DNA from 2 places in the Paraburkholderia sp. 22098 genome. Region 1 is predicted to be linked to the other one. Evidence: predicted binding sites of a transcription regulator. Region 1 holds the regulator's gene; the other holds the start of a gene.
What was found. Region 1 encodes HrcA, which represses chaperone genes, less so after heat shock. Its sites were predicted from a motif close to TTAGCACTCNNNNNNNNNGAGTGCTAA; they were not measured.
Positions count from the first base shown of each region.

Region 1 (14,678 bases):
GCCCAGCAGCTTGTTGCCCGCCGCCATTTCGCGTTCGCCCTGATACACCTTGATCGTCACGGCGCTCTGATTGTCGTCAGCCGTCGAGTAGACCTGCGAATGCTTGGTCGGGATCGTGGTGTTCTTGTTGATCATCTTCGTCATCACGCCGCCGAGCGTTTCAATGCCGAGCGACAACGGGGTCACGTCGAGCAGCAGAACGTCCTTGCGGTCACCGGACAACACCTGACCCTGGATCGCGGCGCCAACGGCCACGGCTTCGTCCGGGTTCACGTCGCGGCGCGGGTCCTTGCCGAAGAATTCCTTAACCTTTTCCTGCACCTTCGGCATGCGGGTCATACCGCCGACCAGAATCACGTCGTCGATTTCGCCGACCTTCACGCCTGCGTCCTTGATAGCGACGCGGCACGGTTCGATCGTGCGTTCGATCAGTTCTTCAACCAGCGCTTCGAGCTTGGCGCGCGTGATCTTCAGGTTCAAGTGCTTCGGACCCGACGCGTCGGCCGTGATGTACGGCAGGTTGATTTCGGTTTGCTGGCTCGACGACAGTTCGATCTTTGCCTTTTCAGCCGATTCCTTCAGGCGCTGCAACGCGAGCACGTCTTTCGAGAGATCGACGCCCTGCTCTTTCTTGAACTCGCCGATGATGTAGTCGATGATGCGCTGGTCGAAGTCTTCACCGCCGAGGAACGTATCACCGTTCGTGGACAGCACTTCGAACTGCTTTTCACCGTCGACATCGGCGATTTCGATGATCGACACGTCGAACGTACCGCCGCCCAGGTCATACACGGCGATCTTGCGGTCACCCTTCTCGTTCTTGTCGAGACCGAACGCGAGCGCGGCTGCGGTCGGTTCGTTGATGATGCGCTTGACTTCCAGACCGGCGATGCGGCCTGCATCTTTGGTTGCCTGACGCTGGCTGTCGTTGAAGTACGCGGGAACCGTGATCACAGCTTCGGTGACCGGCTCGCCGAGGTAGTCTTCAGCGGTCTTCTTCATCTTGCGCAGCACTTCCGCGGAGATCTGCGGCGGAGCGAGCTTCTGATCGCGTACTTCGACCCATGCGTCGCCGTTGTCGGCCTTCATGATCTTGTACGGCATCAGGCCGATATCTTTCTGAACTTCCTTCTCTTCGAAGCGGCGGCCGATCAGGCGCTTAACCGCGTACAGCGTGTTCTTCGGGTTCGTGACCGACTGACGCTTGGCAGGCGCGCCGACGAGAATCTCGCCGTCTTCCATGTAGGCGATGATCGACGGCGTGGTGCGTGCACCTTCCGAGTTCTCGATCACCTTGACCGAATTGCCTTCCATGATCGCCACGCACGAGTTGGTCGTGCCGAGGTCGATACCGATGATTTTGCCCATTTTTACTAATCTCCTGACTTTGATCGCTGCGGGAATCGCCCTGTTTGCCGTCCGGCGGCAAGGCAATCCGCCCTAAATTCATACCTGCACTCAACATAAGTGCGTCCGCATCGTTTTCAAGACCTCTTTTGCGATGCGGTCTTTAATTTTTTTCAATCGGCCGAACTTTTGCCCGAATCCGCTCCGTCGGTTTGCGTACCGCCTGCGGCATTGGCCGGGCGGATCTTCTCGCGCGCCGCGGCAACCGCCGCCTCGAACTGCGCGAGGCCGTGCCAGCCTGTCGCCCTACCCAGCCGTTTGCCGCGGTGGAAAAAGAACCACGTCGGCACACCATGAAGCATGAAACGCCGGCCAAGCTCGCGGTGCTCGTAGACATTGCTGTGAAACCACCGCAGGCCGAGCGCGCGGATCGCGTCCGGTTGCGCAAGCATGGCCTTCTTGGCGATCTCGCAGTTGAAGCAGTCGAGTCCCCAGAAGAACACCACCGCGAGTTGGTCACCCGCTTCGGCGAGACTAGCGTCGAATGACTCGGCGCTTAGCTCCTGCATGTCAAACGCCGAAAACGCGGTTGCGTCGACGGGAATTTTGGCCATGACGATGCCTACTTGGTGCCTACTCGTTGTCTACGGCTGTGTCTAGCGAACGCCAGCGAAACCCGAACGGAATACGGAGCAAACCGGCCTTACTTCGGTGCGGCGACAGTGACGAGCGCCGGGCGCAGTACGCGATCCGCGATCACAAAGCCCTTTTGCAACACGGCGACAACCGTGTTCGGCTCCTGGTCGGCCGGCACCATGGAGATAGCCTGATGGCGGTGCGGGTCGAACTTCTCGCCCACCGGATTCAGCGCGACGACGCGGCCCTTCTCCAGCGCGCCTGTGAGCTGACGCAGCGTGAGTTCGACACCTTCGCGCACTTTCTGCAGGTCGTCGGTCGAGTGAGCGACGGCTGCTTCCAGACTATCGATCACCGGCAGCAGATGCTCCGCGAAGCTCTCGATTGCAAACTTATGTGCCTTCGCAACGTCTTCTTGCGCGCGGCGGCGCACGTTTTCCGTCTCGGCTTTTGCGCGCAGGAAGCTTTCCTGCAATTCGGCGATCTTCGCCTGCGCTTCGGCCAGTGCAGCTTCCGCACCCGTTGCCGGCGTGTCCGTGGCGACGCTCGCAGCGGCTTCCTGCTCGGGCGTGACCGCCTCGGCGGCCTGGCGCGCGGTTTCGTCCGCGGGCGTGGGATTCTGGCTCGTCGGGTTCTCTTGCGTGTTTTCCATGTCGCTGAAAGTCGTTAAAAAATTAAAAGCCAACGGCAGCAACGGCGCATGACACCAACGCGATTTGTGCGTTGCAAAATCGCGACAGTTATCCAGGCGCGCTACCACGTATCGAAGCGGCAGTTGGGGCCGCAAATGCGCCATTTCAAGCGCCTTCGCCGAAATTTTCAAACCGGCAGCAGCCGGCCGAAACGCGCGGTTACAACCATGAGTGCGCGGCGATCAGATTCAGATTGAGCGCGGCGTGCAAGTGACCTATGCTCCAGTTACGCGGCGGAAAAACAGCGTTAACCCTAATCTGACATAAACCTTTCCGCCTTTTTGCAATTTCCACCTGGCTAGCTCGTTTCTTTTCCGCACCATCCCAAAAGGGGGTACCGTGAAACTGACCTTTGCAATCTCGGTGGTCGCACTGGTACTCGTTGCGGGCACCACGACCATCTGTATGTCTGGGGCGGTCAACGATCACACAACCGAATACGGCGGCGTGAACGCGACCATGGAACAACTGTTCAATCCCCACCTGAAAATCTGTCGATAGTCCGGCGGTCGCGCTTGGTCGGGCGGCCGTGTAGTGCCTCGGCCGGCTCGCGATAGGTCTTGCGGCGCTCGTGCTCGGCCTGCCGCTTCTGCCGGCTTTCGTCCGTCTCCGCGTAAAGCGTCTGCGCTACGCTCGCTGGGCCACGCACGTCGCATACGCCCAGCACCTGCACCTGCACCTGCCATACGAACCGCTCAATTTCGATCTCGACGAGATCGCCGACCCGCACGTCCTTGGCCGGCTTCACGTTGGCTCCGCCTATGCGCACACGTCCCTTCTCGACCGCGTCCGCGGCAAGCGAGCGCGTCTTGAAGAAGCGTGCCGCCCAAAGCCACTTGTCGATGCGCAGCTTCGCGCCCGGTTCCGTCGAAATTCGGTAGTTCATAAGCGTGCTCAAGCCGGAGTGTGATGCGGTACGGGGACCGCCTGCACCGGCCAGCCTTGCAGATTCTGCGCGACGATTTCGCCAAGCGCGGCAATCCACGCCTGCGACGCGTTCACGCAAGGAATGCGATGGAACTCCTTGCCGCCGGCATGCAGGAACTCGTCACGCACTTCCATGCCGATCTCTTCGATCGTCTCGAGGCAATCAGCGGTGAAGCCGGGACAAAATACGTCAGCACGCCGCACGCCTGCTGCCCCGAGCTCCTTCAGCGTGGGTGCCGTATACGGCTGCAACCACTCCGCCTTGCCGAAACGCGACTGGAACGTGATCCGGCACTCCACCGGCGTGAGGCCGAGCGCCTGCATCAGCAGCGCGCCTGTCGTCTGGCACTGCTCGTGGTACGGATCGCCAAGATCCAGTGTTCGCTTGGGCACGCCATGAAAACTGAGAACGAGCTTGTCGCCGGCCGCGAAATCCGGACGACCATGGAGATGCCAGTAGTGGTGCACCTGCGCAGCAAGCGCTGAAATGTACGCGGGATGATCGGCGTACTGGCGAACCGTGCGGATCTCGGGCTGGTTACGCATGCGCTTCAGGGCGGAGAACGCGTCGTCGAACGCGGTCGCCGTGGTCGACGACGAGTATTGCGGATACATCGGCACCAGCAGCACCCGTTCAGCACCGGCGAGCTTCAGCTGATTGAGCATGGCGGGAATGCCTGGCGTGCCGTAGCGCATGGCGTACTCGACGAGCACCGTGTAGTCATTCAATTGCAGCAGGTGGCGCAAACCTTCCACCTGCTTTTCCGTGTAGACGCGCAGCGGCGAGCCTTCGGGCATCCACACGGCCGCATATTTCTTCGCGGATGCGCGACCCCGGAACGGCAGGATCAGAAGCCGCAAAATGATTTGCCACAGCAGCGCCGGAATTTCTACCACGCGAGGATCGGAAAGGAACTGCGCGAGATAGCGGCGAACCGCTCGAGGCGTTGGCGCGTCGGGCGTGCCGAGATTGATCAGCAGCACGGCAACGCGGTGCGACGTGGCGTTCTGCGAGGGCCGCTCGAGGTCGAAGCGCATAGGCAGCAGGAATAACCGCTCAAGGCGGGAAGTGGAATCAGGTGAGATTCATTATAGCGGCGCGCCTCGTGGCCGCGCGCCCTGGAGACCCCTGGCCGTTCGGCCAATTGGCAGGCGGCGCCGGCTCGCGCATCATGTACTGGACGAAACGCCGCAGCGGCGACGCGCTACTGCTGACTGAGCGTCAGCGAGAGCAGTCTCGCGGTGATGTCCACGATCGGGATCACGCGGTTGTAGGCCATTCGCGTGGGTCCGATCACGCCAAGTGTGCCGACGATCTTGCCATTCACCTCGTACGGCGCGGTAACGACGCTCATTTCCTCGATAGGCACGAGGTTCGACTCGCCGCCTATGAAGATCTGCACGCCAGCCGCATGACTCGACACATCCAGCAACTGAAGGAGACTGGTCTTTTGATCGAACACATCGAAGAGCTTGCGCAAGCGCGCCATGTCCGAGGAAAGATCCGCGACCTCGAGCAGATTGCGCTCGCCCGAAATGAGCACGGTCTCGCCAGTGTCCGATTCGTCGGTGCTCGCGGTGACGGCCGCGTGCATGAGCGTGGTCATGTCGCCGCGCAACTGGTCGATCTCTTCGCGCAGGCGGCGGCGCACTTCGTCGAACGAAAGACCGGCGAAGTGGGCGTTGATGTAGTTGGACGCTTCGACCAGTTCGGACGGCGTGAAGTCGCGTTGGGTCGCCATCATGCGGTTCTGCACGTCGCCTTCGGGCGTAACGATGATCAGCAGAATGCGCTTGTCGGACAGGCGCATGAATTCGATCTGCTTGAACACGTGGCTGCGTCGCGGCGTGAGCACGACCCCGGCAAACTGCGACAGATTCGAGAGCACGCTCGCCGCCGCGGCGACGATTTTCTGCGGCTCACCGGCCTGCAGCGTAGTCTTGACGGTACGCGTGACTGCTTCTTCGTCTGCGGCCGACTCGACAGTCAACATTGTGTCGACAAAAAGCCGGTAGCCGCGCGGCGTGGGAATGCGTCCAGCCGAAGTATGCGGGCTGATCACAAGGCCCAGATCCTCGAGGTCCGACATGACGTTGCGGATGGTCGCCGGACTCAGCTCCAGGCCGGAATAGCGCGACAACGTGCGCGAGCCGACCGGCTGACCTTCGGCAATGTAGCGCTCGATCAGAGTTTTTAGGAGGGTTTGTGCGCGAGGATCTAGCATGACGGAAAATTTTAGCTCAATGGTGCGACTACCGCGAGCGCTAACGGCGCCCAACACCGGCGGATCAACCGCCGCTCGCCAGGACTGCGTCTTGCGCTGGTTTCAGCGCCGGTCTCAACGCCCGGTGCCGCGTTCGGTCCGGTGCGCCGCCAGCCCTGTTGCCGACGGCCCCGCCCGCAGCGCGCCGTTGCAGTTTGCAGGGCGCGCATGTCATCAAGGCTTCACCATTCTAACGATAATCCCTAACTGCGCTGGCGGCCTGCGCGTGCCGGCGGGCCACCGGGTCCGCGCGCGGTTCTTTTCGGGCCTTACCTATGGTGTAATGCCGGCATGCAAGTAACCAGCCAGTTCAAGACCGTGGCGCTCGTCGGGCGCAACAACACCCCGGGCATTCGCGAGCCCCTGACGGCGCTCGCCTCCTGCATCGCGAAGCGCGGCTTCGAAGTCTTTTTCGAAGCCGACACCGCCGCGGAAATCGGCGTCACCGAGTATCCGGCGCTGCGTCCGGCCGAGATCGGCGCGCGTGCAGATGTGGCGATCGTGCTGGGCGGCGACGGCACGATGCTGGGCATCGGGCGGCAACTGGCGCCTTACCGCACTCCGCTCATCGGCATCAATCACGGCCGGCTGGGTTTCATTACCGACATCCCGATCTCGGACATGAGCGAGATCGTGCCGCAAATGCTGGCGGGCAACTTCGAACGCGAGGAGCGCGTGCTGCTTGAGGCGCGCATCATGCGCCAGGGCAATCCGATCTATCACGCGCTTGCCTTCAACGACGTGGTGGTCAATCGCAGCGGCTTCTCCGGCATGGCGGAACTGCACGTTTCGGTGGACGGGCGCTTCATGTACAACCAGCGCTCGGACGGCCTGATCGTAGCAACGCCCACCGGCTCGACGGCTTATGCGCTGTCGTCGCAAGGGCCGATTCTTCATCCGCAGCTGCAGGGCATCGTACTCGTGCCGATCGCGCCGCACGCGCTGTCAAACCGGCCCATCGTGTTGCCGGACGATTCGAAGGTCAGTATCCAGATCGTTTCGGGGCGCGAGGTCAACGTCAATTTCGACATGCAGTCGTTCACATCGCTCGAACTGGGCGACGCGATCGAAGTGCGCCGCTCGCGTCATACGGTGCCCATGCTGCATCCGGTCGGCTACAGCTATTTCGCGACGCTGCGCAAGAAGCTGCACTGGAACGAATACCCGTCGCACGAAGAAGACGGCAAGCTCTGACCGGCGGAATGCCCGGATACAAGCGCCGCCAGAGAAACCCGAATATCAGGCTCACAGACCACCTTCATGCTTCGCCACCTCTCGATACGCGACTTCGTCATCGTCGCCGCGCTCGATCTTGAATTCGACAGCGGCTTTACCGTTTTTTCCGGCGAGACCGGCGCCGGCAAGTCGATCCTCATCGACGCGCTGGCACTCGCGCTCGGCGCGCGCGCCGACGCGAGCGTCGTTCGCACCGGCGAGAGCCGCGCCGACATCACCGCGGAATTCGACACGCACGCGCAGGTGGATCAGTGGCTCGACGAGCAGGCGTTCAGCGCGTCGGCAGCCGACGGCCAGAACGGCGGCACGGTGATGCTGCGCCGCGTAGTGGATGCAAATGGGCGCTCGCGCGCTTTCATCAACGGCACGGCCGCGACACTGGCGCAACTGCGCGAGGTCGGCGAAATGCTGGTGGATATTCATGGCCAGCACGCGCACCAGTTGCTGATGCGTCCCGACGCCCAGCGCGAACTGTTCGATACCCACGCGGGCCTGAGCGAACTTTCCGCGGGCGTCACGCGCGCGTGGCGCACATGGCGCGAGAAGGTTCAGGCGGTCGAGCATGCGCATACGCGCGACCGCGAGTTGCAACTGGAACGCGAGCGGCTTGCCTGGCAGCTTGCGGAGCTGGACAAGCTGTCGCCCCAGCCGGGCGAATGGGAAGAAGTTAACACGGAGCATCGGCGGCTGTCGCATTCGGCGAATTTGATCGACGGCGTGCAAGGCGCGCTGACTGCGTTATCCGAATCGGACGAAGCCATGATCACGCATCTTGCGTCGATCGTGTCGAAGGTGCGCGACCTCGCGGAAATCGATCCGGCCTTGAACGACGTGCTGGCCGCGCTCGAACCCGCCGAGATTCAACTTCAGGAAGCTGCGTACTCGCTGAGCCACTACGCACAAAAGCTCGAACTCGATCCCGACCGGCTTGCCCAGGTCGAAAAGCGCCTCGACGCATTGCATTCGGCGGCGCGCAAGTTCCGCTTGCAGCCCGAAACGCTGCCCGACGAACACGAAACACGCCGTGCGCAGCTTGCCGCGCTTGACGCTGCCGCCGACCTCGATAGCCTGCATGCAGCAGAAGCGAAGGCGCGTGAGGTATTCGTCGCGGAAGCTAAAAAGCTGTCCAAGGCACGCGCAAAGGCCGGCAAGGCCCTCGGCGCGGCGGTCACCACGGGCATGCAGGAACTGTCGATGAAAGGCGGCAGCTTCGAAGTAGCGCTCGTGCCGCTGCCGGAAGGCGGCGCGCATGGGCTGGAGCAGGTCGAATTCCGCGTTGCCGGGCATGCAGGTGTGCCGCTGCGGCCGCTTGCTAAAGTCGCATCGGGCGGCGAACTCGCGCGGATCAGCCTTGCGCTGGCCGTGATTGCCAGCGCCGCAAGCCCGACGCCCACGCTGATCTTCGACGAAGTGGATACGGGCATTGGCGGCGGCGTCGCCGAAGTGGTCGGACGGCTATTGCATCAACTCGGAGAAGCGCGCCAGGTGCTCTGCGTGACGCATTTGCCGCAGGTCGCCGCACGGGGCGATCATCATTTCCAGGTCGCGAAGACCGGCAATGGCAAGGGCGGTACGGTAAGCAGCGTCGTTTCCCTCGACAAGGCGAGCCGCGTGGAAGAAGTCGCGCGAATGCTGGGCGGGCTCGAAATCACGCCGACCACTCGCAAGCACGCGAAGGAAATGCTGGCGGCTTAGTCGTCCCAAGGCTGCGGCGAACGCCCGGACTTCAGCGCGGGCAGAGGTCTTTACCGTAGAAGCGGCACCAGACAAAGCGCCGGCAACACGCGCTTGTGCCGCGGCCCGCCATAACGCACGTCTCCTTCAACGCTCGCCAAACACCCGCTCCCAAAGTCCGAGCACGGCATCGCGTTCCGTCGCGACGAGAGCCGGCTCCACGCGCGCCTTCTCCATCCCGTCCAGTCGCAGCTTGTGCTGCAGCTTCCGGTACGTGCGATAAGCCGCGCCGACCGTCTCGGCTTCGGCCTCGCTCATCAGCCCGAGGCGCGACACTTCGCGCAGCAAAGCAATGTTCCCGGTATTGCGGATCAATTCGGGATCGCGCGCCGCGTGCAGCAAGACCCAGTACTGCACAGTGAATTCGATATCCACCATGCCGCCCCGATCATGCTTGAGGTCGAACAGCGTCGTATGGTTAGGGTGCCCGGCTATCACCCGCTCGCGCATCTCGACAATCTCGGCGGCAAGCTGCGCGGCGTCGCGCGGCGTGGTCAGCACCTGTTCACGGATCGCCTCGAACTGCGCGCCGATCTGCGCGTCGCCCGCACAGTAACGCGCGCGGGTCAGTGCCTGGTGCTCCCAGACCCATGCGGTGTTGGCTGCGTCGCCCTCGCGCAACTGATAGCGGCGGAACGCGTCCAGATCGGTGACGAGCAAACCCGACTCGCCGTTCGGCCGCAAGCGCAGGTCGATATCGAACAATGTGCCTGCGCCGGTCGCCGTGGTCAGCCACGTAATGAGCCGGCGGGTGTACGTGGAATAAATATCGGCTGCGGCGTCGTCGGGATCGTCGTAGAGGAAGATGACGTCGAGGTCGGACGCATAGCCCAACTCTTTGCCACCCAGCTTGCCGTATGCGATCACCGCGAAACGCGGCACCTCGCGGTGGCGCTTCGGCAACTGATTCCACACGGCTTCGAGCGTTACATCGAGCACAGCATCGGCGAGTTCGGACAGGCGGTCGCTCACATGTTCGACGCTCAGCTTGCCTGCAAGGTCGATCAGCAGAATCCGGAACACTTCGGCCTGGTGCGCATGGCGCAGCAAGTCCATTTGCTGCTCGACGCCGTCCGCGGCTGCAAGCCGCAAGCGCAACGTGCGCTTGAACTCGGACCAGTCGAATGGACTATTGATCGCTTCGTCGTCGAGCAGTTCGTCGAGCAATTGCGGATGGCGGATCAGATAGCCGGCCGCCCAGCGCGAGGCGCCCAGCACCGACAACACCCGATGCAGCGCTTGCGGATATTCCGTCAGCAGCGCCAGGTACGCACCGCGCCGGCTCACCGCTTCGAGCAGATCGAAAAGACGCGCGAGCGTATCGCCGCGCCGCTCGGGCGGCTCCAGCGTGCGTGCGGCTTCGAGTGCGCGCTGCGCGACAATGTCGAAACGCTGCCGGCTGCGCTCCGCGAGCCCCGCATAGCGCGACGATTGCCACACGCCGCGCAGCCGCGCCAGCAGATCGCCCGGCTCCGCCACACCCAGTTCGACGATACGCGCGCGCAACGCATCTTCGGCGCTGTCGTCCGAGAGTGCGCTGCTCCAGACCCAAGCCGCCGCGCCGTCTTCGGGGGCGCCGCAGCCATCGCGGCCGCTTACCTTGTCGGCAAATATCTGATCGAACTGCTGTTCGACAAACTCGCGATGCGCGTCGAGCCGAGCCATCAACGTCGAATAGTCGTCGCAGCCCATGGCACGGGCGAGCGCCGCACGGTCCTCGGGATCGACGGGCATCGCGTGAGTTTGCGCGTCGTTGCGATATTGCAGCCGGTGTTCCAGTTCGCGCAGGAACCGATACGCCTGCGAAAGCTTCACGCAGACCGACGTGTCGATCAACCCATGCGTCGCGGCGTGCCGCAACACGGCGAGCGTCGGACGCACACGAAAACCGGCGTCCTGGCCGCCGCGGATCAACTGGAACACCTGCGCGCTAAATTCGATTTCGCGGATGCCACCGCGCCCTAGCTTGATGTCGTCGGCCTTGTCAGGACGCATCGACGCGCGGCGCTGCGCCTCCTGGCGAATCTGCAGATGCAACGCGCGAATCGCACTGATCACGCCGAAGTCGAGATAACGGCGATAGACGAACGGCGTGACAATCGCATCAAGCTGTTTCGAGAGACGCCGCGCCGCCTCGCTCGTGGCTTCGGAAACGAGCCGGCCCTTGATCCACGCATAGCGTTCCCACTCGCGGCCCTGCACATAGAAATACTCTTCGAGCATGCCGAGACTGCATACGAGCGGCCCCGAATCGCCGTTCGGGCGCAAACGCATGTCGACGCGAAATACATAGCTGTCGGCGGTGACTTCAGCGAGAGCGCCGATCAACCGCTTGCCGAGCCTTGTGAAAAAGTCTTGGGTGGCGATCGCCGCGCGCTGCCCGCCGGCGGTCTCGCCGTCCTCTTCATAAATGAAGATGAGATCGATGTCCGACGACACGTTCAGTTCCCGACCGCCGAGCTTGCCCATGCCGACCACGCCCAGAGTAAGCCGCTCGCCTTGCGGGCCGCGCGGCTCGCCAAAGAGCGCCTCGAGTTCGGCGGAAAGCACGGCAAGCGCGCGCTGGATCGTCGTCTCGGCCAGATCGGTCATCGCTCCGGTGACTTCGGCGACGTCCGCCTCGCCAGCCAGGTCGCGCTCCATCACGGCGCAAAACACCTCGGTGCGCAACCGGCGCAGCGCCCGTTTCAGTGCCTCTTCGGTCAAGGGAACGGAAGCGCCGCCGGCGGCCTCCGCGCAAAGCATGTCAAAGCGGGCGTCGATGCGCTCGCGGGTCAGCGGCGCGGACGCAAGCTCCGCCACCTGCACGGCGAGTTTGGGATGCGCCGCGGCGGCGCGCGCCGCATAGTGCGAATAGTCGGAACTCAGAAGAGTAGCGTGAGTCATCAAAGGTCTGGCTCGCTCGTTGCTTGATTGTCGGGGACTGTGCGCCAGAGGCATGACCGCTTCGTCGCACCACGACTTCCCGCACGCGGATGAAGCTCGCGCGGCGGCGTGCTGACAGGGCTTGCACGAAGTCCTGCCGACGCTTTCCCGTGTGTTACATTTCGTCGTTAAATCGCAAAACTACCATACGCCCACCCGCCGCAGCATGTCCGAGCGAAACGAATCCGCCGACCCGCAGGAAACCGGGCAGGCCCGGCCTCTGAGCGGAAGCGACCACGTCGTGCTGCGCCGGACTCTTCACGTCGTTCTGGCGCTGGCGCTCGTCCTCTATTTCATCGCGGCGGGACTGTACCTCGGCTTGCGCTATGTGGTGTTGCCGCGCGCCGACGCTTTCCGCCCGCGCATTGAAGCCGCCGTCTCCGAAAAGCTGCACGCGCAGTTCACCATCGGCAAGCTGGCGCCGCATTGGAGCGGGTTCCAGCCAGGGCTCGACATCACTAACCTGGTGATTCGAGATCGTGAAGGCAAACCCGCGCTCACCATACCGCACGCCACCGCGAGCTTGTCGTGGCGCTCGCTCTGGCAGTTCTATCCGACGCTCTCCAGCCTGATCGTCGATCAACCGGATGTGCTGATTGCGCGCGGCGGCGACGGAGAACTGTCGGTCGCCGGCGTGCCGGTGCCAACACGTCACAGCGGCAACGATACGTTGTCGACCTGGCTCGTGCGACAACAGGCGATCGTCGTGCGCGGTGGTGTGCTGCGCTGGCGCGACGTCCAGCGTGACGAACCGGAACTCGCGCTGCGCGACATCCGCATAGCGATTTTGAACGACGGCTACGATCACCGTCTTGCGCTGCAGGCGCCGCCGGACGGCCGGTTGCTACACGGCCCGATCGATTTCCGCACGCATTTCCGGCACGCGCCGCTCGCGGCGATCGGCAAGCCGATTAACTGGAAGGGACAGGCCTATGTGTCGACGGGGCCGGTCGATCTGCCGACGCTTGCGCGTTACGTCAGGTTCCCGATTGAAACGTTCGCCGGCCGCATCGACAACGCAATCTGGGTCGATTTCGCCGACGGCCGCATGAAGTCGGCCAGCGGCCAGATGGCCGGCGCAGATGTCGCGTTACGCGTGCGGCCCACGCAGCCGAAGCTGCTTGTGCCGGTCGCCCATTTCGGGTGGCGCATGGAAGCCGATCAGGGCGACTACAAGCTTCAACTGAGTGACATGCGCGCCGAACTCGGCCAGCCGCCGCTCGACGACGGCACGCCGCTTACGCGCACACTGACGTTCAACACGCTCGACGGACGCTATCGCAAAGCTTCGCAGCAAAACGGACAGCTCATGAGCGTGTCGGGCGACCGCGTGGACCTGGGCATTCTCGCGGAATTCAGCCGCGCGTTGCCGCTGCCGCGGCCCCTTCTGAACGGGCTGGTGCGGTTCAACCCGCGCGGCATCGTTGCCAACTATCTGATCGAAGTGGAACGCGGCAAGCCGGAATCGGGCGAGCCTGGCGGCGACCGTCACGCGACAGGCGCCGAGCCAGTCGAGCGTTATCGCTTCAAGGGCGATCTGCAAGGCATCAGCTTCGCTGCACAAGAACCGCCGCCTGGGCTCACCGCGCGCAATCACCCGCGTGCGGGCATTCCGGGTATCGAGAATCTTTGGGGCACTGTCGACGCCGATCAACGTCACGGTACGGCTTTGCTCGACACGTCCAACGTGGCGATCACGCTGCCAGGCGTCTTCGACGATCCGCGCCTCAAGCTCGACCATCTGCACGGTCGCGCCGACTGGACCATCGGCAAGAAAGCACCCGGCGACAACCACCCGGCGTTCACAGTGAAACTGGCCGATTTCGGCGTCTCGAATGCAGACGTCGCGGCGAGCGCCACCGCCGACTACAGCAACCCCGGCCACGGCCGCGGCTCGCTTGATCTGAAAGCGGACTTCGAGCGCGCGCAGGTCTCGCGCATCGCCCGCTATCTTCCGACCAGCATCAGCGAAAAGCTGCGCATCTATCTCGGTCACGGCTTGCAGGCCGGCATGTCGCGCGGCGCGACGATCGAGATACATGGCGATCTGACGAAATTCCCCTACTCGCGCGATCCCGACGCGGGCGTCTTTCACATTGTCGCGCCGTTCAAGGGCGGCAAATTCGATCCTTCGCCATACCCGCCGCGCAAGATGAGGAACGGCACGCCGAACGTGTGGCCGCCGCTCGACGGCATCGACGGCGTGTTCGAACTCAAAGAGAAGATGTTGCGCTTCGACATCGACCGCGCACGCTATAAACGCGTGGCGCTGCATGGCGTGAACGGCAGAATCGAGGACCTCGGCACGCGCGAGTCGAACCTCGTGATCAAGGGCGACGGGCTCGGGCCGCTCGCCGACATGCTCGACTACGTGAACGAAAGCTCGCTCGGCATCATGGCGCGGCACCAGACCGAGAAGATCCACGCCGAAGGGCCGGCCTCGCTCGCGTTGAAGCTGACGGTGCCGCGCACGCCCAAGCCGCATATCGGCGTGGAAGGCGCGATTGGCTTCGAGAATAATCGACTGACGGTAGAAAACGTGCCGCCGCTGTCGCAGGTAAGGGGCAAAGTGCACTTTACTGAACGCAGCGCGCAGACCGACCGGCTCACCGCGCAGTTTCTTGGCGGCGACTTGCGGGCAAGCGGCGGACTGAAGCAGGACGGCACGTACGCGCTCGACCTGGACGGCCATCTTGCCGTCGATGCGGCGCGCGGTCTCGGCCTGCATGGTCCGGCGGCTCAGGTGCTCTCGCGCATGAGCGGCAGCGCCCCTTACGCGCTCAATGTGAGCGGCGCAAAAGGCAGGCTGCCGCAACTCACCATGAACTCGGACCTGACCGGCCTCGCGCTCGACTTTCCGGCGCCGTTCAACAAGCCGGTCGGCGCACCGATGCCGCTACGGCTCGCCGCCGGGCCG
Region 1 covers NZ_JBQEPV010000019.1:62,290-76,967, forward strand. Annotated here, with positions in the region: gene dnaK (molecular chaperone DnaK) at 1-1,368, opposite strand, end outside; gene ACTJLB_RS29105 (thioredoxin family protein) at 1,521-1,961, opposite strand; gene grpE (nucleotide exchange factor GrpE) at 2,051-2,635, opposite strand; gene ACTJLB_RS29115 (hypothetical protein) at 3,015-3,176, shown strand; gene ACTJLB_RS29120 (RNA-binding S4 domain-containing protein) at 3,148-3,561, opposite strand; gene hemH (ferrochelatase) at 3,570-4,640, opposite strand; gene hrcA (heat-inducible transcriptional repressor HrcA) at 4,808-5,827, opposite strand; gene ACTJLB_RS29135 (NAD kinase) at 6,158-7,060, shown strand; gene recN (DNA repair protein RecN) at 7,127-8,797, shown strand; gene glnE (bifunctional [glutamate--ammonia ligase]-adenylyl-L-tyrosine phosphorylase/[glutamate--ammonia-ligase] adenylyltransferase) at 8,924-11,776, opposite strand; gene ACTJLB_RS29150 (YhdP family protein) at 11,928-14,678, shown strand, end outside.

Region 2 (14,678 bases), on a different contig from region 1:
GTAGGGGAGTCGCCAAGCTGGTTAAGGCACCGGATTTTGATTCCGGCATGCAAAGGTTCGAATCCTTTCTCCCCTGCCAATAATTTCTCGCATTTCCCCTCGCCCCCAGCCTGAAGCAGGTGCACGATGAGCAGCCATGACGGCCTGATGGTTTTTACTGGCAACGCAAATCCCGCGCTTGCACAGGAAGTCGTCAAAATCCTCGGTATTCCCCTCGGCAAAGCAATGGTTAGCCGTTTCTCGGACGGTGAAATCCAAGTCGAGATTCAGGAAAACGTGCGTGGCAAAGACGTCTTTGTTCTGCAGTCCACGTGCGCACCGGCGAATGACAACCTGATGGAACTGATGATCATGGTCGACGCGCTCAAGCGCGCATCGGCCGGTCGGATCACGGCAGCCATCCCCTACTTCGGTTATGCACGTCAGGATCGCCGCCCTCGTTCGGCGCGCGTCGCCATCTCGGCGAAAATCGTGGCGAACATGCTGGAAATCGCAGGCGTCGAGCGGATCATTACGATGGATCTGCACGCCGACCAGATTCAAGGCTTCTTCGACATCCCCGTCGACAACATCTACGCTACGCCTGTGCTGCTCGGCGATCTGCGCAAGCAGAACTACGAGAACCTGCTGGTCGTCTCGCCGGACGTCGGCGGCGTGGTGCGTGCCCGGGCATTGGCGAAGCAGTTGAACTGCGACCTCGCGATCATCGACAAACGTCGCCCGAAGGCGAACGTTGCCGAGGTGATGAACATCATCGGTGAAGTGGAAGGCCGGACCTGCGTGATCATGGACGACATGGTCGACACTGCCGGCACCCTTTGCAAGGCGGCTCAGGTTTTGAAGGAACGTGGCGCGAAGCAGGTTTTCGCTTATGCCACTCACCCGGTTCTGTCGGGCGGCGCCGGCGAGCGCATTGCCGCATCCGCACTCGACGAACTCGTTGTTACGGACACGATTCCGCTCGGTGAAGAAGCCCGCTCGTGCGCGAAGATCCGTTCGTTGACCAGCGCCGGACTGCTTGCCGAAACGTTCTCGCGGATCCGCCGCGGCGATTCGGTCATGTCGCTGTTCGCTGAAAGTTAAGTATTTGCGAAGGCGCGGTGTATCGCTCTATGCGACACACGCGCTTTTGCACAATCGGCGTGAACGAACGAAGGTTCATGCCGCAGCTCTGGGGCCTCAGCCATAACGGCTTGCGGGCCCCGTTTTTACTGCCTGGTCGCGGGCAGTGCATTGGAGATTCAAAATGAAAGTTGTCGCTTTCGAGCGTTCTTTGCAAGGTACGGGTGCGAGCCGCCGCCTGCGTAACTCGGGCAAGACCCCGGGCATCGTATATGGCGCTGGTGCTGAAACGCAATTGGTCGAACTGGACCACAACGCGCTGTGGCACGCGCTGAAGAAAGAAGTTTTCCACTCGTCGATCCTCGATCTGGAAGTTGGTGGCAAGTCGCAACAGGTTCTGCTGCGCGACGTGCAATATCACCCGTTCCGTCAGCTCGTGCTGCACGTGGACTTCCAGCGTGTCGACGCATCGAAGAAGCTGCACACCAAGGTGCCGCTGCACTTCATGAACCAGGAAAGCAACCCGGCTGTGAAGCTGGCGAGCGCGGTGATCTCGCACGTCGTCAATGAACTGGAAATCGAGTGCCTGCCGTCGGCACTGCCTGAATTCATTGAAGTCGACCTGGCCAAGATCGAAGCTGGTCAATCGGTTCACGCTAAAGACATCCCGCTGCCGGCAGGCGTATCGCTGGTTGCTCACGTCGAAGCAGAAAACCCGGTGGTCGCTGCTGCAACGATCCCGGCTGGCGCAGTGTCCGAAAGCGACGCCGCCGCTGGTGAAGGCGAAACGCCGGCTGCTTGAGTGCGCCTCGCGCAGTGAGCAAGTAATCCTCTCGATCCGTTTCAATGAGACGATCGATGTGACCCGCCGAGGTTCGCCCCGGCGGGTTTTTTTTCGGTTATTTCGGCCCGGCCGCGTTTGGCTTGCGGGCCAGATGGACCCACTCAATCATGATCAAGCTGATCGTCGGCCTCGGCAATCCGGGCGCCGAGTACACTGCGACGCGCCATAACGCCGGCTTCTGGCTGGTGGATCAACTGGCGCGCGAGGCGGGCACGACGCTGCGCGATGAGCGGCGCTTCCATGGCTTTTACGCGAAGGCGCGACTCCACGGCGAGGAAGTGCATCTGCTGGAGCCGCAGACTTATATGAACCGCTCGGGTCAGTCCGTCGTTGCGGTGGCGCAGTTCTTCAAGATTCTTCCCGACGAGATACTCGTCGCGCACGACGAACTCGACATGCCGCCCGGCAGCGTCAAGCTCAAGCTCGGCGGGGGGAGCGGCGGACATAATGGCTTGAAGGACATCACCGCGCATTTGTCGTCGCAGCAATATTGGCGGCTGCGCATCGGCATCGGGCATCCACGCGACCTGATTCCCGAAATTGCGCGTGCGGGCGCCAAGCCCGACGTCGCGAACTACGTGCTGAAACCGCCGCGGCGTGAAGAGCAAGACGTGATCGACGCGTCCATTGAGCGCGCGTTGGCAGTCATGCCGCAGATCATCAAAGGCGAGCTTGAACGGGCAATGATGCAACTGCATCGCAATTCTTAAGCTGTGTTGCTCGGCGGCGCAAGTTGGGATGAAGCAGCGCGACTTCGTGCCAGAGCAGCAAGAGCGGCCGGAGCGCCCACCCCAATCAACCGCGTTGCAACGATAGGAGAGCGCTTTGAGCCGATACTGGAGTGACATTGTTCACCGTCTGACGCCGTATGTGCCGGGCGAACAGCCCCTGCTCGCCCATCCGGTCAAGCTGAACACCAACGAAAATCCCTACCCTCCGTCGCCCCGCGTGCTCGAGGCGATTCGTCAGGAACTCGGCGACGCCGGCGAGTCGCTGCGCCGCTACCCGGACCCCACCGCGTTCAAGTTGCGCGAAACGGTCGCCGCCTATCACGACATCCGTGCGGATCAGGTGTTTGCGGGCAACGGCTCAGATGAAGTGCTTGCGCTCATCTTCCAGGCTTTGCTGAAGCACGACAAGCCTCTGCTGTTCCCTGACATCACGTACAGCTTCTATCCCACGTACGCGAGGCTTTTCGAGGTCGACTACCAGACGATTCCGCTCGACGACAGTTTCGCGATCAACGTCGACGACTACGCCATTGCGAACGGCGGCATCCTGTTTCCGAATCCGAATGCGCCCACCGGACGTCCGTTGCCGCTCGCCGATATTGAGCGCCTCGTAAAGAAAAGCGCGGATTCCGTTGTGGTAATCGACGAGGCCTATGTGGACTTCGGCGCCGAATCGGCGATCGGACTGATCGATCGCTATCCGAATCTGCTCGTCGTGCAGACAGTGTCCAAGTCGCGCTCGCTGGCAGGCATGCGCGTCGGCTTCGCCTTTGGCAACGCGGAGCTGATCGACGCGCTCAATCGGGTAAAAGACAGCTTCAATTCGTATCCGCTCGACCGCCTCGCACAAGTCGCCGCCCGCGCGGCTTACGAAGACGACCGGTGGTTTCGCGACACCTGCGCAAAGGTAATTGCAAGCCGCGAGCGATTGAGCGCGGGACTAACGGCGCTAGGCTTCGACGTCGTGCCGTCGGCCGCTAATCTGCTGTTTGCGCGTCATGAAGCCTACGACGCGGCAATGCTCGTGTCTCTCCTTCGTGAAAGGGAGATTTTCGTGCGCCACTTCAACGCACCGAGAATCGACCAGCACCTGCGCATTTCGGTCGGTACCGACGCCGAATGCGGCATTCTTCTCGACGCATTGCGCGACATATTCAGCGCTTACATCGGCTGAGCGGATCTGCGCAAAAAAAACGGCGAGGACCGTGCCTCGCCGCTTCACGTTTTCACCGCAAGAACATCACGCGCTCTTTGCCGCCTGCAGCGCGTGGTATTTCGCCATCAAGCCTTCCGGCGTTTCGAGGTGCTCGGAATCGCGCGGAATGCACTCGACCGGGCACACCTGAATGCACTGCGGTTCGTCGAAATGACCGACGCACTCAGTGCACTTCTTTGGGTCAATCACGTAGATTTCCGGGCCCATCGAAATCGCGTCGTTCGGGCACTCGGGCTCGCATACGTCGCAATTGATGCACTCGTCGGTAATCATCAGGGCCATACTTCTCTCACTTCGCGCCGGCCGCAGCCGGCTTTGATCCGTCAAACCGACAGTTTACGCCGGTTACGGCTGCGCCGCCGGAGCACCGTTATCCGGGTCCAACGCCGCAACCTTCTCCTTCAGCCATTTTTCGACCGACGGGAAAACGAACTTGCTCACGTCGCCGCCCAGCTGAGCGATCTCGCGCACAATCGTGCCCGAAATGAACTGATACTGATCGGACGGCGTCATGAACATGGTTTCGACGTCGGGCAACAGATAGCGGTTCATGCCCGCCATCTGGAACTCATACTCGAAGTCGGACACGGCGCGCAGCCCGCGCACGATCACTCGCGCGTTGTTGCTGCGAACGAAGTCCTTGAGCAGCCCTTTGAAGCTCATGACCTGAACATTCGGGTAATGGCCCAGCACTTCGTGAGCGATATCGAGCCGCTCCTTGAGCGTAAAGAACGGCTTCTTGTTGCGGCTGTCGGCGACGCCGACCACCAGCGTGTCGAAGATGCTCGACGCGCGCCGAACGAGGTCTTCGTGACCGCGCGTTAGCGGATCGAACGTGCCCGGGTACACGGCGACTACCATGAGACTTCTCCTCTCTTCAGACAGATGGGCACGTCAAAGCGTCCACGCGACGCATTTGGCACCGGCCGCACGCGTGACGGCAAACCGTCCGGCGCTTGTTATGGAAGGCGCATTATTCCTCATTTTCGCGCTGCAGCAAATGGAAGTGGACAGCGCCCGCTTTGCCCTGCCGGACGATTTCCCACCCGGCAAGAGCTTCGTTCGCGCCGGGCTCGATCGCTACGCCGGCTTCTACATACAGGAAACCGTCGCTGCTCACGAGCGGAGCCGCGAGCCCGAGCGCTTTGTCCAGTACATCCGAGCCAAACGGCGGGTCGAGGAATACCACGTCGAACGAACCGGGCGGCAAACTCGCAGCAAGACGCAAACCATCGGCCTCGGCAATTTCGATCATGCGCGCCCCGAGTCGTTCCTGGTTGGCCCGCAACTGGCTCGCCGCTCGCGAGTTACGCTCGACCATCAGTACCCGTGCGGCGCCACGCGACGCCGCTTCGAAGCCGAGCGCGCCGCTACCGGCAAAGAGATCGAGGCAACGCTGACCGTCCAGACGTTGCCCGAGCCAGTTGAACAGCGTTTCGCGAACCCGGTCCGGCGTGGGGCGCAAGCCGTCGAGGTCGAGCACGGGCAGTGGCGTGCGTTTCCAGTCGCCGCCGATAATCCGGATGGCGTGCGGCTTGCCGCCTTTAGACGAAGCGCCATGGGCGCGGGAAGAGGCTGAACGGGGCATGCAGTTTCGATTGCGTTGACAGAAGTGTCCGCTGCGTCGAAGCAAGCGGACCGGAGCGCCAACGTTACCACAGGGGCGCGGCGCGTCCAGCCTGGCCGTTCGGCCTATACAACGTGCGACGGCGCGCCTGATAAAATGTGCGGCTTCCAGCGCCTTGCATCCCGCATCGCAACGCTGCCTGCCGCTTTCGCCGGTGCTGTACCGGCCGCGCGCATCGGCGCGCGCTCTCACCACGCCAGATCATGTTCAGCTTTTTCAAACGATTCAAGGGTTCGAAAGAGTCCGAAAACGCGCCAGACGAATCGCAAATCGCGCCTGAGGGGCTGCTTGACGAGCCGGCTGCAGAAGCGCCGACCGAGCCGCCTGTACCCGCGAAAGCCGGGCCGGCCGCGAATGCCGCAAGTGCCAGCGTGCCGGCGAGCATCGTGTCGCCGCCCGCCGCCGCGCCCGAACCGCAACCCCAGCCCGATTTCGAGGAATCGACGCTCGAGACCGTCGAAATCGTGCCTCCGCCGTTGCAGGATGCGAGCGCGAAACGCTCGTGGCTGACTCGCCTGAAAACCGGTTTGTCGAAGACCAGTTCGAGCCTCACCGGCATTTTCGTCGGCACCAAAATCGACGAGGATCTTTACGAAGAGCTGGAAACCGCGCTGCTCATGTCCGACGCGGGCGTCGACGCGACCGAATTCCTGCTTGAAGCGCTGCGCGAGAAGGTACGCACCGAGCGTCTTACGGAGCCGCAACAGGTCAAGACGGCGCTGCGCACGCTACTCGTCGAGTTGCTCAAGCCGCTCGAAAGCTCGCTCATGCTCGGACGCGCGCAGCCGCTCGTCATGATGATTGCGGGCGTCAACGGCGCGGGCAAGACGACGAGCATCGGCAAACTCGCCAAGCATCTGCAGAGTTTCAACCAGTCGGTGCTGCTTGCCGCCGGCGACACGTTCCGCGCCGCCGCGCGCGAGCAGTTGGCAATCTGGGGGCAACGCAACAACGTCACCGTGGTGTCGCAGGAAAGCGGCGATCCGGCGGCCGTGATTTTCGACGCGGTCGGCGCCGCGCGGGCGCGCAAGATCGACGTGATGATGGCGGACACAGCCGGCCGTCTACCCACCCAGTTGCATCTGATGGAAGAGCTGCGCAAGGTCAAGCGCGTGATCGGCAAGGCGCAGGACGGCGCGCCGCACGAGGTGTTGCTCGTGATCGACGCCAATACCGGGCAGAACGCGCTTGCGCAGGTCAAGGCTTTCGACGACGCGCTCGGCTTGACCGGCCTGATCGTCACCAAGCTCGACGGAACGGCCAAGGGCGGCATTCTTGCAGCCATCGCGCGGCAGCGACCCATCCCGGTGTACTTCATCGGCGTTGGCGAAAAGGTGGAGGACTTGCAGCCTTTCAGCGCTGAAGAGTTCTCCGACGCGTTGCTAGGCGGGTAAGCGGAAGCCACGCCACTATCTGCGCCTCGCCGGCAAGTCACAAAAAAGGGCACTCTTCGGAGTGCCCTTTTTACACCGGCAACGCGGTGTGGCTCATTCGGCGTCTGGCTGCACGCCGGGCGCGGCGCGCGCGAATGCGTCGATTTGCATCGCGTGGTCGTAAATGCGCTGGATGGTCGGATATTTCGACGTATCGACGTTGAAGCGCTGCGCGTTGAACACCTGCGGGATCAGGCACGCGTCCGCGAGTGTCGGCTCGTCGCCGAAACAAAGCTTGCCGGTGCGCCCGTCGCTCGCCAGGTGAGCCTCCAGCGTCGCAAAGCCGGTGTCCACCCAGTGCCGGTACCAAGCGTCTTTCGCGTCATTCTCCACGCGCAGCGTGTGTTTCAGATACTTCAGCACACGCAGATTGTTGAGCGGATGAATCTCGCACGCCACCTGCAACGCGAGCGAGCGCACATATGCACGGTCGGCGGGCGCCTTCGGCAAAAGCGGCGGCTCGGGATGCGTTTCCTCCAGATATTCGATGATGGCGAGCGACTGCGGCATCACCTCATGGCCGTCGATCAACGTGGGCACGATGCCGTCCACGTTGACCGCGCGATATTCCGGCTTTAGCTGCTCGCCACCGTCTCGCACGAGATGCACAGGCACATACTCGTACGGCAGGTTCTTCACGTTGAGCGCGATCCGCACCCGATATGACGCCGAGCTGCGAAAATAGCTGTAGAGCTTCATGTCGTTGTCTCCTCCCAAAACTGCTTCAGACGACGTGCACGCTGAATTCGCCCAGTCCGTCCACGCCGCCTTTCATCAGATCGCCCTTCACCACCGCGCCGACGCCTTCGGGCGTGCCGGTGAAAATCAGATCGCCCGGCTGCAACTCGAACAAAGTCGAAAGGTAGGCAATGGTTTCGCCCACCGACCAGATCAGCTGTGACACGTCCGAGCGTTGCTTCTCCTCACCGTTCACAGACAGCCAGATCGCGCCCTTCCCGATGTGGCCGACGCTCGACACCGGATGAATCGGGCCGAGCGGCGCGGATTGATCGAAACCTTTCGCGGTGTCCCACGGACGACCCAGCTTCTTCGCCTCGGCCTGCAGGTCGCGGCGCGTCATGTCGAGACCGAGCGCGTAGCCGTAGACGTGATCCAGCGCGCTGTCCGCAGAGATATTTTTGCCGCCTTTACCGATCGCCGCGACGAGCTCCATTTCGAAGTGGACGTTCTTAGATAGCGTCGGATACGGAAACTCGCCGGTTTCGCCCGGCGGTACATACAGGACGGCATCTGCCGGCTTGCTGAAGAAAAACGGCGGCTCGCGGTCGGGATCATGACCCATCTCGCGGGCATGCGCCTCGTAATTGCGGCCGACGCAATAAATGCGACGCACAGGGAACTGCTCGCTGGACCCGACAACCGGCACTGCGACCACCGGCGCCGGTGCAAATACGTAACTCATCCGGTTCTCCGTTCTTCGATATGAGCCGCAGTGCGGCGATAAAACAGCGAGTGTAACGCGCGGTAGAAGGCGACGCGCGCAAGTCAGGCAAGGGTTCCGGAGAGCGGTGCGTCAGTGCGCGCGCCTCGCCGGACGGCTATAGATGCGATACTCACACCAGATAACGTCCCTTGAATACCGTGGCGTACCGTCCCGACGGCGGCACGCCAGCACGTCAATTGCGCTCATGACAGACTCCGCCGATACCGCCAACCCGTTCCCCTGTGCCCGCTTCATCAAGGAAATCGGCCGCGGGCCGAACGGAGCCCGCGCGCTCACCGCCGACGATACGCGCGCGCTCTACACCGCTATGCTCGACGGCCGCGTCGGTGAACTGGAACTGGGCGCGGTGCTGCTCGCTTATCGTGTGAAAGGTGAAACCGCCGACGAACTCGCGGCGATGCTGGCGGGCGCCCATGCGTCGTTCGAGCCGGTTCATCTGCGTCCCGGCGAGTTCCGGCCCGTGTCGATCCCCAGCTATAACGGCGCGCGCAAACAGCCGAACCTCGTGCCGCTGCTTGCGCTGTTGCTGGCGCGTGAAGGGGTGCCGGTCCTCGTGCACGGCATCACCGACGATCCCGGTCGCGTGACGAGCGCCGAAATTTTCACGCATCTGCGGATACCGCACGCGACCTCGCACGACGACATTGAAGACGGCCTCGCAGAGCGCCGTCTCGCGTTTGCGCCGATCGACGTGCTCGCGCCAAAGCTTGCACGTCTGCTCGGGCTGCGCCGGCGCATGGGCGTGCGCAATTCGACGCATACGCTCGTCAAGATTCTGCAGCCGTTCGCGCCCGCCGGGCTGCGTCTCGTGAACTACACGCATCCGCCGTATCGGGACAGCCTCACGCAGCTATTTAGCAGCCATCCCGACGCGGCGGCCGGCGGCGCTTTGCTCGCGCGCGGCACGGAGGGCGAAGCGGTCGCCGACACCCGGCGTCAGGTGCAGGTGGACTGGCTGCACGACGGGATCTGCGAAACGCGAGTGCCGCATGAACGCTCGTCGCGCGACGCACCTGAGGTCGAGTTGCCCGAAGCGCGCGATGCCGCGACGACAGCGGCATGGATCGGCGCAGTGCTGCGCGGCGAGGCACCGGTGCCAAGCGCGATAGAGAGGCAAGTCGAGTTGATTGCCGACGTCGCTAGAACGCCCGCGCACTGAAGCTCACTCAATCGCGCAACGCGTCGCCTGCCATGCAATGAGGCGCCACTGGCCGTCTTCCTGCGTGTGGATTGCCGTGTAGGCGATGGGAAAAAGCAGTGCGCCGCTATTCGCTTCCATCTCGATCAGCGCGCGACCGGTCACGACGCAGGTTTCGCGGCCGACCGGCAGCACATCTTGCGACTGCACTTCAATTTGCCGATAGCGGCGGCGCCCGGCGGTAATGCCGTCGATGAACTGCCGCTTCGTCTCGCGCTTGCCGTTCGTGTGCACGTAGCTCACGTTCTCTGCGAGCAGCGCGTCGAGCGATTGACCGTCGCCGTCGACCATCGCGCGGAAGCGTTCGCGTTCCAGCCCGCGGATCGCCTCGATTGTCTTTGCCGCCATTGCTCAGCCCCTTGCACCGGTGAGCCAGACGCGGCCACGGTCGTCAGAAGTTATATTGCAGGTATAGCTGGTGGAAATTTATACCAGGATTCGGCTCTTTGATACCGCCATTCGAAACATGCTGGAAGCGGTAGCCCGCCTGGTACTGCTGATGGGCGCCGAACTGCATGCCCACACCCGCCATATCGGCGAACTGGAACGCAGTGGACAGTGTGAAAGTGGAAGAAATTCTCGGGCTCGACAACAAGCGCACACCCGCGCCCGCTTCGACGAAAGGCCGGATCGATCCGGATCCTTTAATGAAGCGAATGATAGGCGTCACACCGATCTCGCCGATGTTCTCATGCACATTGCCTTCGTTCGTGTGCCACCAGGCAACATGGGCCTCGCCGATCAGCGCGAAATGCCAGTCGCCGATCTGCCACCACGTGAGATTCGGGTCCCACACGAGCCCGAGGTCCAGTTTCTTGACATGATGATCCCCCAGAGCTCCGGTGACCTGGACTCCGAACTGATCGGCGGCGGCAACGCCGGAAAGAGTGAGCAGCAGAGCCGCGCACGTAGCATTTAGAGCCAGACCACGGAAGACATTCTTTTTGTTGTCCATCTGATACCCAAGCTCAGCAAGTTGAACATTCTGTAACAGTTTGCGTATTCTAAAGACAATCTGAAGGCGGTGGATCCTGTTAAGAAACTTAAATTTTCGCAATTACATACATCATAAAGCGCAAAAATCGGTCGAAAGTGAGAGTGAATGGTGTTTGTTAGGTAATTTCTACGGCACCAGCGCTGGCCGCCGAAGGCGAGTATGATGGCTATTGAAAGTCGAAATTCAATAGGAAACAACGGAACTTGGATGCCCCTATGGGCTCTAAGTATTAGCACTCGGAAATCGAGAGTGCTAACATCCAACGCTGGAGTCGTTACCTGAACAAGCTTTTGCCTGATTCCAAAGGAGTTTTAAACGTGAGCCATGCATTGACCCTTCCGAGTACTCTGAGCCCGTCGTCGGCTAAGGCCGCTCCGGCAGGTGCGCTGGCGCTCTCGCATTCCTCCCTGCTGCCCGGTCAACTGGGCAACATCGACGCCTACATCCAGGCCGTAAATCGGATTCCGATGCTGACGCCGGCAGAAGAACGCCAGTTCGCCACAGAATTCCGCGAGCACGACAACCTCGAGGCTGCACGCCGCCTCGTGCTGTCGCACCTGCGGCTGGTCGTCTCGATCGCGCGCAACTATCTGGGCTATGGGCTGCCGCACGCCGACCTGATCCAGGAAGGCAACATCGGCCTGATGAAGGCCGTGAAGCGCTTCGATCCGGAGCAGAACGTACGTCTCGTGTCGTACGCCATGCATTGGATCAAGGCCGAGATCCACGAATACATCTTGCGCAACTGGCGCATGGTGAAGGTCGCCACAACGAAGGCGCAGCGCAAGCTGTTCTTCAACCTGCGCAGCCATAAACAAGGCTTGGGCGCTTTCACGCCGGACGAGATCGAAGGTCTCGCCAAAGAGTTGAACGTCAAGCGCGAAGAAGTAGCCGAGATGGAAACGCGCCTCTCCGGCGGCGACATCGCGCTGGAAGGCCAGGTTGAAGACGGCGAAGAGTCGTATGCGCCGATCGCGTATCTCGCCGACTCGCACAGCGAGCCGACCGCGGTACTGGCCTCGCGTCAACGCGACAAGCTGCAAAGCGACGGTATCGCGACGGCACTGGAGGCACTCGACGCCCGCAGCCGCCGCATCATCGAAGCTCGGTGGCTGAAAGTGGAAGACGACGGTTCGGGCGGCTCGACGCTGCACGAACTGGCCGACGAGTTCGGCGTATCGGCTGAGCGTATTCGTCAGATCGAAGCGAGCGCAATGAAGAAGATGCGCGGTGCGCTGACCGAATACGCGTAACGCTCGTCAACGGACAGAGCGGCGTGGTGTAAGCCGGTTAGCCCGAAAAGAAGCGCTGAAGTCCGAAGCCCTGCCTCGCAAGACGGCGGGGCTTTTTTTATGCGCCGTTCCCGGGCTGCGGCAAATGGGCACGCGCGCCGGCTACGGGAGAAGGGTCGGCGTACCGCACGCTAACGAGTAGTTTGTCCGGCATGGCGCCGGTAAACGCAAAGCGGCACCTCGGATCGAGGTGCCGCTTTCTTATTGCGCTGCTGGTCGGGCGCTCGGTGGACCCGCGCTAACCGCATCGCCGCATCGCGTGGCATGAAGCGCCTTGAGCGCTTCGCCGCCACGCCTGTCGGTCACGCAGGCAAAGGTGCCGCGCCGCCGCTGGCCGGCATGCGCGTTGCCAGTGCTTCCGCGTAACGCCGCGCCGCATCGCCGACGACGATATGGAACGTATCCGCCGCAACCCACGCTGTGTCGAGCGTCGCGAGACGCTGACGATCCACCGCCGACGGATCCTGAACGACGATACGCAGACGCGTCGCCGCCACGGCGTCGAGCGACTTCACGTTGCCGGCGCCGCCAAACACCGCGAGCCAGCGCAATGGATCGGGATCGAGCGGACCATTTGCGGCAGCCGAAGCACCACCCACCGTCGCCGAAGGTGCAGCCGAAGTCGAAACCGCAGCCGGCGCAGCAGCGGAGGCAGCCGGCTTCACCACACCGGCATCGTTGCCGCCCCGCTCCATCGCAGTCCGAATTTCATCAGCGATGATGTCCGCTTCCGGTCCGATAATGACCTGTACGTTCGTCGCGCCGCGCTTGAGCACGCCGCGCGCGCCGATGGTCTTCAGTTCGTTCTCCGACACCTTGCCGGAGTCGACCACGGACAGACGCAGACGCGTCGTGCACGCATCCACCACCGAGAGATTCGCCGCGCCGCCGAGCGCCGCGATATAACGCTGCGCGCGCGGGACGGCAGCGCCTGCCACGGGCGAAACGAAACCGCCGGCCGCGAACGAATCGACTTGTTCGTCGGCAGCGGCGGGTTCACGGCCCGGCGTCGCCATGTTGAACTTGCGGATGAAGAAGCGGAACAGGCCGTAGTACACCACCGCATACACGATGCCGACCGGAATGGCCAGCCAGCCCTTGGTCGAAAGACCGTAGTTCAGCACGTAGTCGATCGCGCCCGCGGAGAACGTGAAGCCGAGGTGAATACCGAGCGCCGAACAGATCGCGAGGGCAAGACCCGTCAACAGCGCATGGATCACGTACAGCACCGGCGCGAGAAACATGAAGCTGAACTCGATCGGCTCCGTGACGCCCGTCAGAAACGACGTAAGCGCCATCGAAAACAGCAGACCGCCCACGATCGCGCGGCGCTCTTTCGGCGCTTCATGGAACATGGCGAGACATGCGGCCGGCAAGCCGAACATCATGACCGGGAAAAAGCCCGTCATGAACGTTCCGGCAGTCGGATCGCCGGCGAAGAAGCGATGCAGGTCGCCCGTCACGGCGGCGCCGCCCGGCGGCGTGAAGGTGCCGAACACGAACCACGTCAGCGAATTCAGGATGTGATGCAAACCCGTCACGAGCAGCAGCCGGTTCAGCACGCCGAACACGAATGCGCCGAGCGCGCCCGCCGTGGTCAGCCAATGGCCGGCTGTATCGATCACGCTCTGCACCGGTTGCCATACATAGCCGAACAGAATGCCGAGCGCGAGACAGACCACGCCCGTGACAATCGGCACGAAGCGTTTCCCTCCGAAGAACGCCAGGTAGTCCGGCAGCTTGATGTCCTTGTAGCGGTTGTACAGCAAGCCGGCCACGACACCCGCCACGATCCCCGACAACACGCCCATATTGAGCTTGTCGTTGATGTCCTTCATCACCGCGACTTCGATCAGATAACCGATCGCGCCCGCGAGACCGGCGACGCCGTTGTTGTCCTTCGCGAAGCCGACCGCCACGCCGATTGCAAACAGCAGCGGCAGGTTGTCGAAGATCGCGCCGCCGGCGTCGGCGATCATCTTGATGTTGAACACATCGGGCTGGCCGAGGCGCAGCAGCAGGCCGGCAACCGGCAGCACCGCGATAGGCAGCATCAGCGCGCGTCCCAGGCGCTGAATCTTCAAAAACGGATTCCCATCCATTGATACCTCCAATCCTTGTCTCGTTGTCGACGAACGTCGTTGAGTTATGTAGCGTTGCGAACCGTGCGGGGTTCAGTCCAACGGCCACGTTTCGCGGCTTACTGCTCTTACCGCCTGCGCCGATTCGAGCGCCAGCGCATCCTGGGCGCGTTGACGGCACAGTTGATAATCGAGGTTGCGCACCCGCGCCTTGATGCCCGGCACCGAAACCGGGTCCACCGAAAGCTCGGTTACGCCGAGGCCGACAAGCAGCGGCATCGCAAGCGGATCGCCCGCTAGCGCACCGCATACGCCGACCCATTTGCCATGCTTGCTCGCGCCTTGCACGGTCGCGGCGATCAGCCGCAGCACAGCCGGATGCAGACCGTCGGCCTGTGCGGCGAGATCGGCCTGACAGCGGTCCATGGCAAGCGTGTATTGCGTCAGGTCGTTCGTGCCGATCGACAGGAAGTCCGCGTGTTGCGACAGTTGATCGGCCAGCAGCGCCGCCGACGGCACCTCGATCATCACGCCGACTTCAATCGGCTCTGTGCGGCCCAGCTCGCGAGCAAATTCGTCGATTCGTTTGCGGATGCGAATCAGCTCGCCGACATCGGTCACCATGGGCAACAAAATGCGCACGGCGCCAAACGGCTTTACAGAGAGCAGACCGCGCAGCTGATCGTCGAGCAGATCGGGGCGCACCTGCGCGAGGCGAATACCGCGCAAGCC
Region 2 covers NZ_JBQEPV010000001.1:123,753-138,430, forward strand. Annotated here, with positions in the region: tRNA gene ACTJLB_RS00540 (tRNA-Gln) at 3-79, shown strand; gene ACTJLB_RS00545 (ribose-phosphate pyrophosphokinase) at 127-1,083, shown strand; gene ACTJLB_RS00550 (50S ribosomal protein L25/general stress protein Ctc) at 1,247-1,864, shown strand; gene pth (aminoacyl-tRNA hydrolase) at 2,014-2,616, shown strand; gene hisC (histidinol-phosphate transaminase) at 2,732-3,811, shown strand; gene ACTJLB_RS00565 (YfhL family 4Fe-4S dicluster ferredoxin) at 3,878-4,135, opposite strand; gene coaD (pantetheine-phosphate adenylyltransferase) at 4,199-4,714, opposite strand; gene rsmD (16S rRNA (guanine(966)-N(2))-methyltransferase RsmD) at 4,827-5,441, opposite strand; gene ftsY (signal recognition particle-docking protein FtsY) at 5,684-6,874, shown strand; gene maiA (maleylacetoacetate isomerase) at 6,968-7,612, opposite strand; gene ACTJLB_RS00590 (fumarylacetoacetate hydrolase family protein) at 7,638-8,336, opposite strand; gene ybiB (DNA-binding protein YbiB) at 8,563-9,537, shown strand; gene ACTJLB_RS00600 (nuclear transport factor 2 family protein) at 9,541-9,924, opposite strand; gene ACTJLB_RS00605 (acyloxyacyl hydrolase) at 9,968-10,531, opposite strand; gene rpoH (RNA polymerase sigma factor RpoH) at 10,891-11,826, shown strand; gene nagE (N-acetylglucosamine-specific PTS transporter subunit IIBC) at 12,168-13,967, opposite strand; gene ptsP (phosphoenolpyruvate--protein phosphotransferase) at 14,040-14,678, opposite strand, start outside.
Region 2: a site for HrcA is predicted at 10,803-10,829, ahead of rpoH (RNA polymerase sigma factor RpoH). Genes of this name have one in related genera too.